DNA from 3 places in the Streptomyces sp. NPDC006140 genome. Region 1 is predicted to be linked to each of the others. Evidence: riboswitches for the same ligand, from Rfam matches in the RefSeq annotation. Region 1 holds a riboswitch; each other region holds the start of a gene.

The links. A riboswitch is a leader RNA that binds a small molecule or an ion and turns the genes downstream of it on or off. The one in region 1 is predicted to bind cyclic di-AMP.
Region 2: another riboswitch for cyclic di-AMP. It lies ahead of ABZ386_RS31745 (transglycosylase family protein); the one in region 1 lies ahead of ABZ386_RS11365 (peptidoglycan DD-metalloendopeptidase family protein).
Region 3: another riboswitch for cyclic di-AMP. It lies ahead of ABZ386_RS15095 (M23 family metallopeptidase); the one in region 1 lies ahead of ABZ386_RS11365 (peptidoglycan DD-metalloendopeptidase family protein).

The regions. Positions count from the first base shown of each region.
Region 1 is NZ_JBEXTS010000003.1:424,625-428,917, reverse strand. Features, by position in the region: gene ABZ386_RS11370 (DUF6250 domain-containing protein) at 1-278, opposite strand, end outside; gene ABZ386_RS11365 (peptidoglycan DD-metalloendopeptidase family protein) at 452-1,372, opposite strand; cyclic di-AMP (ydaO/yuaA leader) riboswitch at 1,377-1,537, opposite strand; gene ABZ386_RS11360 (alpha-galactosidase) at 1,848-3,923, opposite strand; gene ABZ386_RS11355 (tyrosine-protein phosphatase) at 4,104-4,293, shown strand, end outside.
Region 2 is NZ_JBEXTS010000014.1:167,475-171,767, reverse strand. Features, by position in the region: gene eno (phosphopyruvate hydratase) at 1-795, opposite strand, end outside; gene ABZ386_RS31745 (transglycosylase family protein) at 1,088-1,771, opposite strand; cyclic di-AMP (ydaO/yuaA leader) riboswitch at 1,776-1,942, opposite strand; gene ABZ386_RS31740 (transglycosylase family protein) at 2,171-3,148, opposite strand; gene ABZ386_RS31735 (cytochrome P450) at 3,330-4,293, opposite strand, start outside.
Region 3 is NZ_JBEXTS010000004.1:556,884-561,176, forward strand. Features, by position in the region: gene ABZ386_RS15090 (GntR family transcriptional regulator) at 1-428, opposite strand, end outside; gene ABZ386_RS15095 (M23 family metallopeptidase) at 614-1,402, opposite strand; cyclic di-AMP (ydaO/yuaA leader) riboswitch at 1,416-1,580, opposite strand; gene ABZ386_RS15100 (pitrilysin family protein) at 1,773-3,161, opposite strand; gene ABZ386_RS15105 (pitrilysin family protein) at 3,158-4,293, opposite strand, start outside.

The DNA.
Region 1 (4,293 bases):
GGGGTGGCGGTGTAGGCGAGGACGTACGGGCCCTCGAGCCGCCGCCTGAACCAGACCGTCGCCCCGCTCGGCACGTCGATCTCCAGGACGCCGCGCGAGGCGGTGACGCTGCCGCCGCCCTGCAGTTCGGTCGCCCACTGGCCGAGGCCGCGGCGGAAGTCGTCGTGGGCGATGAGCCGACGATGACCGGGCACGGCGTGTGCGGCCGTCGTCGGGGCGAGGACCGCCAGGGCGGCTCCGGCGGCCAGGGTTCCGAACGCTCTGCGGGTGGTCGGCATGGGACACAGCTCCTTCAGAAAGCGCTTGCACTCACAACGGGATCACTGTGTCCCAACTGCCGTTTCCTGTCGATCCCTTGAACCGGTCGACGGAACGCGCGCACACCGAAGGCCGGACCCGGGGATCGAGGTCCGGCCTTCGGTGGCGTGTCAGGCAGGTGGTCGTGCGTCGGTCAGCCGACGGAGACGCCGTGGGAGCGCAGGAAGGCGACCGGGTCCACGTCCGAGCCGTAGTCCGGCGTGGTGCGGATCTCGAAGTGCAGGTGCGGTCCGGTGACGTTGCCGGTGGCGCCGGACAGGCCGACCTGCTGCCCGGCGGTCACGGTCTGGCCGGCCGAGACGGAGAGCTGGGACAGGTGGGCGTACTGGGCGTAGTAGCCGTCGTTCAGCTTGATGACGACCTGGTTGCCGTACGCGCCGCCCCAGCCGGCGGAGACGACCGTGCCCGCGCCGACGGCCTTGAGGGAGGTGCCGGTCGGGACGACGAAGTCGACACCGGTGTGGTAGCCGCTGGACCACATGCTGCCGGACATGCGGTACGGGGTGCCGACGGTGGCACCGTCCACCGGGGCGGTGTAGCCACTGGCGTTGCTCTCGGCGGCCGGCTTGGCGGCGGCGGGCTTCGCGGCGGTCTCCGCCTTCGCGGCCGGCTTGGGCGCGGAGGACTTCTTCGCGGGCTTCCCGGCCGAGGCCTTCGGCGCGGACGCCTTGGGCGCGCTCGTCGCCGCCTTCTTGCCGATCGAGAGCTTCAGGCCGGGGTGGATCAGCGACGGGTCGTCGCCGACGGCGTCGCGGTTGTCCGCGTAGAGCTTCTTCCAGCCGCCGCTGACGTGCTGCTCGTCGGCGATCTTCGCGAGGTAGTCACCGGCCTTCACGGTGTACGTGTGCGCGCCCGTGGCCTTTTCGGGGGACTTCTTCTCGGCGGCCGGAGCGGACTGGACGGCCTTTTCCGGGGCCGACTGCGGGGTGGCGGCGTGGGCGCCGGCGGCCCCCATGAACGGAAGGGCGAGAGCGGCCCCGCCGGTTCCGGCGACGGCGATGGAGCGGGTGAAACGCTGGGTCTTCGGGCGGCGGTGCTTACCCTTCGCGGGCATGGCGAATTCCTCTCCGGCGCCTACGAGGTGAGCTGTCGGGTGCGGGCTGGAGATGCCCGGCCGCGCCGAGGCGCGGCTTAACCCCAAGCCGTTCCGGGAACCGGAACAGGCGTCGTACCTGTGGGTCCCCCGCTCCTGCCGTACACGGGTCAGTGTGTGCGGGCTCCGGGCGGCGGCAGGATTAGGCGTCCGTCCGGATTGGTGTGGAACGTAAGCGACCAAGACGCAACGGGACAAGCTTGTGGTTGCCTGTGACGGCGTTTTTCTTGACGCGTCGCCACATTTCCCGTCACCGAGCGTGGATTACCGATCTCCCGCTTTCCGCAATGGCCCTGAATAGCGCCGGAATTACGTGAACATGGCGACAACACATCGTCACGAATATGACGATGGTCACGCACCCCGACCACATCTCCTTTACGATCGGGGCACGTTATATCCAAACGACCGAACCGACCTATTCGGACAAGAACGGCTACTTGCACTTAAGCCGGACGACAGTGGCGTCCAGGTCCCCGCGCAGAGCGACCCGCAGCCCGTGGTGCAGCAGTACGGCACCACGGTGAACTTCGCCCGTTTCGAGGCATTCGTACACCGCTGCCGGATCGAGGCCCCGCAGCCGCAGCGCCGGCACGGGCTCGCCGTACCGCTGCGCCTGGAGCCAGGCCAGGACCACGGTCTCGTCGCCGAGGACGTACTGCACCGCGCTCAGGCCGCCCTCCGGGAGCCGCAGCCGGTAGAGGTCGCCGCGTTGCACCACGGGCCGGATCTCCTTGTAGAGCTCCACCCATTCCCTCGCCTCGGCGAGCTCCTCCGGCGTCCACTTCGTGAGGTCCCCACCGACCCCGAGCACCCCGGCCATGGCGCTGACGAACCGGAACCGCAGGGAGCTGGCACGGTGGTTGAGCATGGCGTTCGGGCTGTCGGTGACCCAGGCGGCCATCACGCGCGCGGGGTGGAGCTGGCTGAAGCCGTGCTGGATGGCGAGCCGGTCGAGCGGGTCGGTGTTGTCGGAGGTCCACACCTGGTCCGTGCGACTCAGCACCCCGAGGTCGATCCGGCCGCCGCCGCCCGAGCAGGACTCGAAGGCGACGCCCGGGTGGGCGGCCCGCAGCCGGTCCAGCAGGGCGTACAGGGCGTGCACGTGGTCGACCCAGAGCCGCTGCGGGTAGGGGTCGTCCGGCCAGCCGGCGTCGGTGAAGCAGCGGTTGAAGTCCCACTTGACGTAGTCGATCGGGGCGCTGGAGAGGAGCCCGTCGAGCTGCTCCCACAGGTACTGCTGGACGTCCTCCCGGGCCAGGTTCAGTACGAGCTGATTGCGGAACTCCGTCCGCTTTCGTCCCGGTTGGTACTGCACCCAGTCGGGGTGGGCCCGGTACAGCTCGCTGTCCGGGTTGACCATCTCGGGCTCGACCCAGATGCCGAACTGCATGCCGAGCCCGTGCACCTGGTCGGCGAGCGGCTTCAGCCCGCCGGGGAAGCGGTCGGGGTTGGGCGTCCAGTCGCCGAGCCCGGCCCGGTCGCTGGTGCGCGCCCCGAACCAGCCGTCGTCGACCACGAACAGCTCGACACCCATGGCGGCGGCCCGCTCGGCGAGCGCCCGCTGCTGCTCCTCGGAGATGTCGAACTCGGTGGCCTCCCAGGAGTTGAACAGCACCGGCCGGTCCCGGTCGGCGTCCGGGATCACATGGGCCCGCTGATAGGCGTGCCAGGCCCGGCTCGCCCCGCCGAAGCCGCCGTCGGTCCAGAGCCCGGCGAAGACGGGGGTCGTGTACGACTCCCCCGTGCCCAGCGTCAGCAGGCCCGAGTCGTCGTGGCCGGCGCCGCCGGTGATCTGCACGCGCGCGTCCGGGAGTTGGGCGACGGAGATCCGCCAGGAGCCGGACCAGCCCAGGGCGCAGCCGTAGACCTCGCCGCGCTCCTCGGTCGCGTCGGTGTCGAGCGCGACCCACGGCAGGTGCTGGTGGGAGGTGTGGCCGCGGCGGCTGCCGATCACCTTCTCGCCGTGGGTGAGCGCGGAGCGCGTCAGCCGGGACTCGGCGCCCCAGCGGCCGTGCAGCTGGGACAGCCGCCAGGTGTCACGGTCGGGCAGGGTCCAGGTGGCGGAGTCGGCGCGCAGCACCTCGACGGCGGGCCCCCGGTTGTCCAGGGTCACCCAGCGTTCGACGACGTCGGACGAGGGGCGCATCCGGTAGTGCAGCGTGACGGTCAGGTCGCCGTCACGGAAGCGGAGCCGCAGCTCGCCGTCCTCGGCGTCATGGCCCTCGTAGACCCACTCGGTGCCGCGCCGCTCGGCGGTGCGCACGGACAGGGCGGGCCGGGCGAAACGGGGGCCGCCCTCGACCGGGTACTCCTCGCGCCCGTCGAGCGGGGACTCGAAGGGCCAGTACTCCGGCAGCGGCCGGACGGCGAGCGCCTCGGCGTCGGCGAGGCCGATCCGCGCGCCCCAGTGGAGGTGCAGCAGCTCGTCGCGGTCCGTGACGTGGACGGCGTAGCTGCTGGCCGGCCCGGAGAGCACCCACGTACGTCCGTCTTCGGAGATGTCCAGCATCCAGCCCTCACAGATTCGAACAAGCCCGACCAGGGTCGACCAGGCAGCAACATCATCAAGGGCCGCGGGGGCTTCCGGCAACGCCTGTGGACAACTCATCGGCGCCGACAGGGCATGTCGTATCGTCGAGTGGTGCCCGTCGACGAGCCGCGCCGACGGCGCCGAAGGGGAGGAGCCCTCGTGACGCAGCAGGTCCCGTCGACGGAGCCCGAGCTGGCCGGAGTCCGCAACTTCCGCGATGTGGGCGGGTTGCCGACCGTGGACGGACGGCGGGTGCGACAGGGAGTGCTGTTCCGCAGCGGCCACCTCGCCCACGCGACCGGTGAGGACGCCGTCTTCCTGTCCGGCCTGGGCCTGCACACGGTCTTCG
Region 2 (4,293 bases), on a different contig from region 1:
CTCGGCGGCCGAGCGGGTCTTGCCCTCGAAGGTGTAGGAGCCGTCCTTGTAGAACTCGGACGCGGCGACGTCGAGCGCCAGGGCGATCTGCTCGCCCGGGGTGTAGCCGGCTTCCTTGATGGCCTCGAGGATGAGGTCGAGGGCCTCGCGGTTGGAGCCGAGGTTCGGGGCGAAGCCGCCCTCGTCGCCGAGGCCGGTGGCCAGGCCCTTGCTCTTCAGGACCTTCTTCAGCGTGTGGTAGACCTCGGCGCCCCAGCGCAGCGCCTCGGAGAAGGACTCCGCGCCGATCGGGGCGATCATGAACTCCTGGATGTCCACGTTGGAGTCGGCGTGCGAGCCGCCGTTCAGGATGTTCATCATCGGCACCGGCAGCAGGTGCGCGTTCGGGCCGCCCAGGTAACGGAAGAGGGGGAGGTCGCTGGCCTCGGAGGCGGCGTGGGCGACGGCGAGCGAGACGCCGAGGATGGCGTTTGCGCCGAGCGAGCCCTTGTTGTCGGTGGCGTCCAGGTCGAACATGGCCTGGTCGATCAGGCGCTGCTCGGTGGCGTCATAGCCGACCAGCTCCGGGCCGATCTGCTCGATGACCGCGAGGACGGCCTTCTCCACACCCTTGCCGAGGTAGCGGTTCGAGTCGCCGTCGCGGAGCTCGATGGCCTCGAAGGCGCCCGTGGAGGCGCCGGACGGGACGGCGGCACGACCGGTGCTGCCGTCGTCGAGGCCGACCTCGACCTCGACCGTGGGGTTGCCTCGGGAGTCCAGGATTTCCCGGGCTACGACGACGTCGATGGACGGCACGAGCATCTCCTTCTTCATGTGACGCGGGTACGCGGGTCGCGTGGACCCGGCGAGGTGCGGGCCGTGGTGGCTCGCGACATGAGCCTAACCGGCTCCGGGCGATCGGCCACCGGGTCGCCCATCCCATGGACAGAACCGAGAGTAAATTGTTTCCGAACGGAACAAAGCGGGGTTGCAAAGACCGGCCGAAAGATCGGGCGGAGAGCCCGGGGCAGAAAAGACCCCGCCCCGGCGCGTACGGGGGAACACGCGCCGGGGCGGGGAGCCCGTGGGGACGGGGGCAGGCCGCTGCTTACTTCAGGTGCAGCTGCTGGCCCGGGTAGATGAGGTTGGCATCGGTGACGATGTCCTTGTTCAGCTCGAACAGCTTCTCCCAGCCGCCCTCGACCTTGTGCTCGGTCGCGATCGAGCTGAGGGTGTCACCCTTGACGACCTTGTACTCGCCGTCGCCCTTCTTGACCTTCTTGCCGGTCGGCGTGGTGACGGTCTTCTGGCTCTTCTGGGTCTGGGCCGGGCGCTCCTCGGAGCGGGAGGCCGCCTGCTGCTCGGTCTGGCGGGTCTCCGTGGAGCCGCTGCTCTGCGTGGAGCCGCCGCCGGTGTAGCCGGCGCTCGACAGGCCCTTGCCGCAGACCGGCCAGGCACCCTTGCCCTGGCTCGCGAGGACCTTCTCGGCGATCTCGATCTGCTGGGCCTTGGTGGCCTGGTCGGCGGTGGAGGCGTACTTGGTGCCGCCGTAGCCCGACCAGGTGGAGGCGGAGAACTGCAGACCGCCGTAGTAGCCATTGCCGGTGTTGATGGACCAGTTGCCGCCGGACTCGCACTGGGCCACGGCGTCCCACTCGGAGGCGGTGGCGGCGGAGGCGTTGCCGGCCGCCATCAGCGGAGCGGCGACGGCGGCGCCGGCGACACCGGCGACGGCGATGGCGCGAGTGGCCTTGGACGGACGACGGTGCTTGCCCTTGCCGGAAAACAGCATGGATGGATCCCCTCACCGACGCCTGCGAGGTGAGCTGTCGGGTTCGGGCCGGTTGAGTTGCCCGGCCGCGTCCCTCCCGGGACGCGGCTTCACCCCGAGCCCTTCCGGCACAACTGTCCGGTCGGGCGCCTACCTTGGGTCCCCCGCTCCTGCCTACGGCGCTTGACGCGACGACTGTTCCCGTGCGGCCGCTGGCAGGATTCGGCGTTGCGGCAGCCGGGGCTCGCGGTGGCGAGCGGTCATGACCGTAGGCACGTGATCGCCGGAATTTCAAAGACGATCAGGGCTTCTGAGATCTATCTCTCACCGCACTTATACGGGACATTCGCCGCGAAACATGACGCGAACTCGCGCGGTTTCGGGGCGACTTCCGCCGCCGTTTCCGCTCTGTCCCACCGGCTACTCCTCGTCCGCTTCGACCCCTACCGTGAGCCTCTGACCGGGGCGGATGAGGTTCGGGTCGGCGCCGACGGCGTCCTTGTTGCCGGCGTAGAGCGCGTGCCATCCGCCGCTGAGGTCAAGGGAGTCGGCGATGGACCAGAGGCTGTCGCCGGCGCGGACGGTGTAGGAGCCGTCCGCGGCGTCGCGGGAGGCGTCGCCGCCGCGCGAGGCGTGCCGCCCCGTGGACTCGTCCGTGCGGCCGTTCGCGGGCTCGGCGTTCTCGTCGGCGCTGGGGCCGCGGTGGCGGCCGGAGCCGGTGTCGGTCAGCGCCGAAGAGGTGCCGTCCTGCCGCGAGTTGCCGGACTCGCCACTGTCGGAACCGGCCGAGGGGGAGCTGTCGGGCTCCCGGCTCTTCGGCGCGGAGTCCCCGGAATCGGATGACTTGTCGGAGTTGGCTGGTTCGTCCTCCGGCGCCGACGGCGCGTCAGGGGACGCGGACGTCGAGGGGGACGCGGAAGGGGTCGACGAGGAATCCGGCTCGGTGGAGTCGAGCAACCCGGGCGAGTCGGTCGGACCGGACGAGTCAGATGACTCGGACGAGTCCGATGTGCCCGATGTGGAGTCCTGCTGGAGGCCGGAGAGCAGCCCGCAGGTGCGCCACGCGCCGACCCCCTGGTCGGCGAGGATTCTCTCGGCCACGGATATCTGCTGGGAGCGGCTGGCCAGGTCGGCGCTCGCGGCGTAGTCGAGGCCGCCGTAGTTCTCCCAGTCCTCCTGGGACAGCGCGAGGCCGCCGTAGTAGCCGTTGCCGCTGTTCTGGCTCCAGGCGCCGCCGGTCTCGCAGTCCGCGACCCGGTCCCAGGTCGTACCGTCGGCCGCGCTGGCGCCGGAGGCCCCGAGGAGGGGGATCGCGATGGCGGAGCCGGTCACTCCGGCCGCGACGAGGAGAGCCGGAGCCTGGCGGGGGCGACGGTGCCGACCGTTCCCGGAGAGCATACGGAGACCTTTCGCGAGACAGCAGTGACCGGCGCGGCGCAGGAGCCCGGGCCGCGCTGATGGGTGAACGTATCGGCAGACGATCACTTGTCACAAGTTCATGCCGCGCAGATCACGTGAAGATCACAGGTCTGACGGCGTGTCATGTTTAGCCGGTCGCTCCGCTGGTGAGGGCGGGCTCTCACGCCGGGGTGAACTCCACCGGCAGGGTGCGCAGCCCGCGCATGATGAGGCCGCCGCGCCACCTCAGGTCGGCCGGATCCGCCGCGAGCCGGAGGTCCGGGAGGCGGGTGAGGAGGGCGGCGAGGGCGGTCTGGCCCTCCAGACGGGCGAGCGGGGCTCCGAGGCAGTAGTGGATGCCGTGGCCGTAGCCGAGGTGCTGGTTGTCGCGGCGGGAGAGGTCGAGCAGGTCCGGGTCGGCGAACCGCTCCGGGTCCCGGTCCGCGGCGGCCAGGACGACGAGGACCGGATCGCCCGCGTCGATGTGCTGCCCGCCGATGGTGAGCGGCTGCGTGGCGAACCGCCAGGTGGCGAGTTCGACAGGGCCGTCGTAGCGCAGGAGTTCCTCGACGCCGGTCTCCAGCAGGTCCCGCTCCCCGGCCGCGAGGGAGGCCTGGAGGCGGGCGCGCTGCTCGGGGTGGGTGAGCAGGGCGTAGGTGCCGTTGCCGATGAGGTTGACGGTGGTCTCGAACCCGGCGAACAGCAGGATGAACGCCATGGCGGCCGCCTCGTTCTCGGTGAGGTGCTCACCGTGGTCCGAGGCGCGGATGAGACCGGAGATGAGGTCCTCGCCGGGGACGGGTTCGGCGGGCAGGACCTCCCGCTTGCGGTGGATGAGGTCGGCGAGGTAGCCGCGCATCTTCTTCACGGACCGCGCGACGCCGCCCCGGGGCCCGCCCTGGTGGCGGATCATCATGCCCGCCCAGTCCCGGAAGTCGTCCTGGTCCTCGCGGGGCACGCCGAGCAGGTCGCAGATGGCGTAGATGGGGAGCGGGAAGGCGAACTCGTGGATCAGGTCGGCGGACCCGTGCGCCGCGAACCCGTCGATGAGACCGTCGGTCAGCTCCTGCACGCGCGGCGCGAACTCGGCGACCCGGCGGGGCGTGAACGCCTTGGACACGAGCCGCCGCAGCCGGGTGTGGTCC
Region 3 (4,293 bases), on a different contig from region 1:
AGCGCGGGGCTCCCGGAGGCCTGGGCGAGCGTCTCGTGGAACCAGCCGCCCAGAGAGCGCAGGTCGTCGCTGTTGCCCCGGCGGGCGCGCTCCTGGCCCAGCCGGACCAGGCCGCGCAGGACCTTCAGATGGGCCTCGGTGCGGCGCTGGGCGGCGCGGGCGGCGCCGAGCGGCTCCAGCAGCATGCGCATCTCCAGCAGGTCGGCGGCCTCCTGCTCGGTGGGTTCGGCGACGCACGCGCCCGCGTGCCGCCGGGTCACCACGAAGCCCTCGGCCTCCAGAGTGCGCAGAGCCTCCCGGACGGGGACCCGCGAGACGCCGTAGCGGCGCGCGAGGAGTTCCTCGGTGAGCCGGCTGCCGCGTTCGTAGACACCCGCGACGATGTCGTCCCGGATGGCCGTGCACACCGAGTGCGCGGGAATGCGCATGACCGACCTCCGTTTAATCCCCGTGAAACGTCGACGAGTGACGCGTGTCCGTGACTCTATTGCAATGAGCCGGAATTTCCGACGGGAGCCCGGAATCCATGGATATTTTTTGGACAGTCGGCCGTCGTAAACGCCGAAAGCCCCGGCTCGGTGAGCCGGGGCCTCGGGAAGCGGGGCGGGTGCCGTCAGACGTTCACGCCGTGCGAGCGGAGGTAGGCGACGGGGTCGATGTCCGAGCCGTACTCGGGGCTCGTCCGGGCCTCGAAGTGCAGGTGCGGGCCGGTGACGTTGCCGGTCGCGCCGGACAGGCCGATCTGCTGGCCGGGGGTGACCTGCTGGCCCACAGAGACGCCGATGGACGACAGGTGGCCGTACTGCGTGTACGTCCCGTCGTTCATCTTGATCACGACCTGGTTGCCGTAGGCACCGCCCCAGCCCGCCTCGACGACCGTGCCCATGCCGACCGAGTGGACGGCGGTGCCGCTGGCGGCGTGGAAGTCGATGCCGGTGTGGCTGCCGGAGGACCAGACGGCGCCGCCGGCCTTGTAGCCGGTGGAGACGTAGGAACCCGGGATCGGGGAGACGAAGCTGTTGAGGCGCTTGCGCTCGGCCTCGCGGGCGGCGCGCTCCTTGGCCTCGCGGGCCTTCTCGGCCGCCTCCTTGGCCTTCTTGGCCGCTTCGGCGGCCCGCTCGCGGGCGGCCTCCTCGGCCTTCTTCCTGGCGGCGGCCTCCTCGGCCGCGTGCTTCTGCGCGACGGCCTGGGCGTCGATCTGCTGGGCGACGGTGTCGCCCATGGTGACGACGGGGGTGAGACCGGTCTGCTCGGGGGCGGGCTCGGCGGCGAAGGCGGCCGGAGCGGCCACGGTGCCGATGACGCCGGTGGTGGCGAGGGCCGCGACCCCCGCCGCGCGGGCCGTGCCGCGCTGGATCCTGCTGGGACGACGATGCTTCCCGGTGGCGCGGGTGAACGCCATGGAGTGCCTGGTCCTTTCCTTCCTTCTCGCCTACCGGGTTAGCTGACGGGTTCGGAGCAGGAAGGTCTCCTACGGACCCCCTCGCGGCTCGCGCGGGCGTCCGATTCACCCCAGGGACTGCGGTTGGGTCCCCGGCTCCCCTGGCTCGCGCCGTACGGGGACTCGGCGATGACTGTCCGGTGCCGCGGGTGCGGCGCACTGCCTGACGAACAGCCCGGACGACGCTAAGCGGGGCCACTTTCAATTCCCAAACGGATCCGGCCTTTTGTAGCGCATCCCACAGGGCAGACAGGCAACCTCCGTATCAATTCGGGCATAAAGGAGCCCTGGTGCCTTAGGAAGACAACCAGGGCTCCTCGCGCGCGTGCCCCTACTCGGCGGCCACGACCGTGACTTCGCCGATGCCGAGGGCCTCCACCGGGTCCTTGATCTGCGCCGCGTCACCCACGAGCACGGTCACCAGACGGTCCACCGGGAAGGCGCTGACGGCCGCCGCGGTGGCCTCCACGGTGCCGGTCGCGGCGAGCTGCCGGTACAGCGTGGCCTGGTAGTCGTCGGGCAGGTGCTGCTCGACCTGGTCGGCCAGCGTGCTCGCGACGGCCGCCGCCGTCTCGTACTTCAGCGGCGCGACCCCGACCAGGTTCTGCACGGCGACGTCCCGCTCGGCGTCGGTCAGCCCCTGGGCGGCGAGGGTGCGCAGCACCGTCCAGAGGTCCTGCAGGGCGGGGCCGGTGTTGGGGGTGTCCACGGAACCGCTGATGGCGAGCATCGCGGCGCCGGTCCCGTCCGGGGCGGACCTGAGGACCTGGGCGAACGAGCGCACCCCGTAGGTGTAGCCCTTCTCCTCGCGCAGGACGCGGTCCAGGCGCGAGGTGAGGGTGCCGCCGAGGCAGTACGTGCCGAGCACCTGGGCGGGCCACACGCGGTCGTGCCGGTCCGGGCCGATGCGGCCGATCAGCAGCTGCGTCTGGACGGCGCCCGGGCGGTCCACGATGACGACGCGGCCCGTGTCGTCGGCGGTCACCGGCGGCACCGGGCGGGGCTCGGCCGAGGAGCCGGTCCAGGTGCCCAGCGTGTCGCCGAGCAGGGCGTCGAGATCGATGCCGGTGAGGTCGCCGACCACCACGGCGGTGGCCGTGGCGGGCCGGACGTGCTTCTCGTAGAAGCCGCGCACGGCCGTGGAGTCGATCGCGGCGACCGTCTTCTCGGTGCCCTGGCGGGGGCGCGACATGCGCGAGTCGGCGGGGAACAGCTCCTTGGAGAGCTCCTTGGCGGCACGGCGGGAGGGGTTGGCCAGCTCGTGCGGGATCTCGTCGAGGCGGTTGCGGACCAGCCGCTCGACCTCGCTGTCGGCGAACGCGGGCGCCCTGAGGGCGTCGGCGATCAGGCCGAGCCCCTTGGCGAGCCGGGAGGCCGGCACCTCCAGGCTCAGCCGGACGCCCGGGTGGTCGGCGTGCGCGTCGAGGGTGGCGCCGGCGCGCTCCAGCTCGGCGGCGAACTCCTCGGCGGAGTGCTTGTCGGTGCCCTCGGAGAAGGCCCGGGCCATGATCGTGGCCACACCGTCGAGGCCGGCCGGCTCGGCGTCCAGGGGCGCGTCCAGCAGCACCTCCACGGCGACGACCTGCTGGCCGGGGCGGTGGCAGCGCAGCACCGTCAGGCCGTTGTCGAGCGTGCCGCGCTCGGGGGCCGGGAAGGCCCACGGCCTGGCCTCGCCCGCCTGCGGCTGGGGGTGGAATTCCATCGTGGCGAGCTCGGTCACTTGGCCGCCTCCTCGTTCTCGTCGCCGGCCGCGGCTGCGGTGTCCCCGGCTTCGTCGGTCTCGTCGGCGACGGGCTCGTAGACGAGCACCGCGCGGTTGTCGGGGCGCAGTCGGGCCTTGGCGACCTCCTGGACCTCCTCGGCTGTCACCTCCAGCACGCGCTGGACGGCGGTCAGGGCGAGCTGCGGGTCGCCGAACAGCACGGCGTACCGGCACAGTTCGTCGGCGCGGCCCGCGACCGTGCCGAGCCGGTCCAGCCACTCGCGCTCCAACTGGGCCTGGGCGCGCTCCATCTCCTCGGCTGTGGGGCCCTCCTCGGCGAACCGGGCGAGCTCCTCGTCGATGGCGGCCTCGATGACCGGCACCTCCACGTCACCGGACGTCTTCACGTCCAGCCACCCCAGGGAGGGCGCCCCGGCGAGCCGCAGCAGGCCGAAGCCGGCGGCGACGGCCGTACGGTCCCGGCGCACCAGGCGGTTGTAGAGGCGGGAGGACTCGCCGCCGCCGAGGACGGTGAGGGCCAGGTCGGCCGCGTCGCACGCGCGCGTGCCGTCGTGCGGCAGGCGGTAGGCGGCCATCAGGGCGCGGGCCGGGACCTCCTCCTCGACGACCTCGCGCAGCTGCTCGCCGATGATCTCGGGCAGCGAGCCGTCGCGCGGCGCGGGCTTGCCGTCGTGACCGGGGATGGAGCCGAAGTACTTCTCGATCCAGGCCAGGGTCTGCTCCGGGTCGATGTCGCCGACCACGGAGAGCACGGCGTTGTTCGGCGCGTAGTAGGTGCGGAAGAAGGCCCGCGCGTCCTCCAGGGTGGCCGCGTCCAGGTCGGCCATGGAGCCGATGGGGGTGTGGTGGTAGGGGTGGCCCTCGGGGTAGGCGAGGGCGGTGAGCTTCTCGAAGGCGGTGCCGTAGGGGACGTTGTCGTAGCGCTGGCGGCGCTCGTTCTTCACGACGTCCCGCTGGTTCTCCATCGACTCGTCGTCGAGGGCCGCGAGCAGGGAGCCCATGCGGTCGGCCTCCAGCCAGAGGGCGAGCTCCAGCTGGTGGGCGGGCATGGTCTCGAAGTAGTTGGTCCGCTCGAAGCTGGTGGTGCCGTTCAGCGAGCCGCCGGCGCCCTGGACGAGCTCGAAGTGGC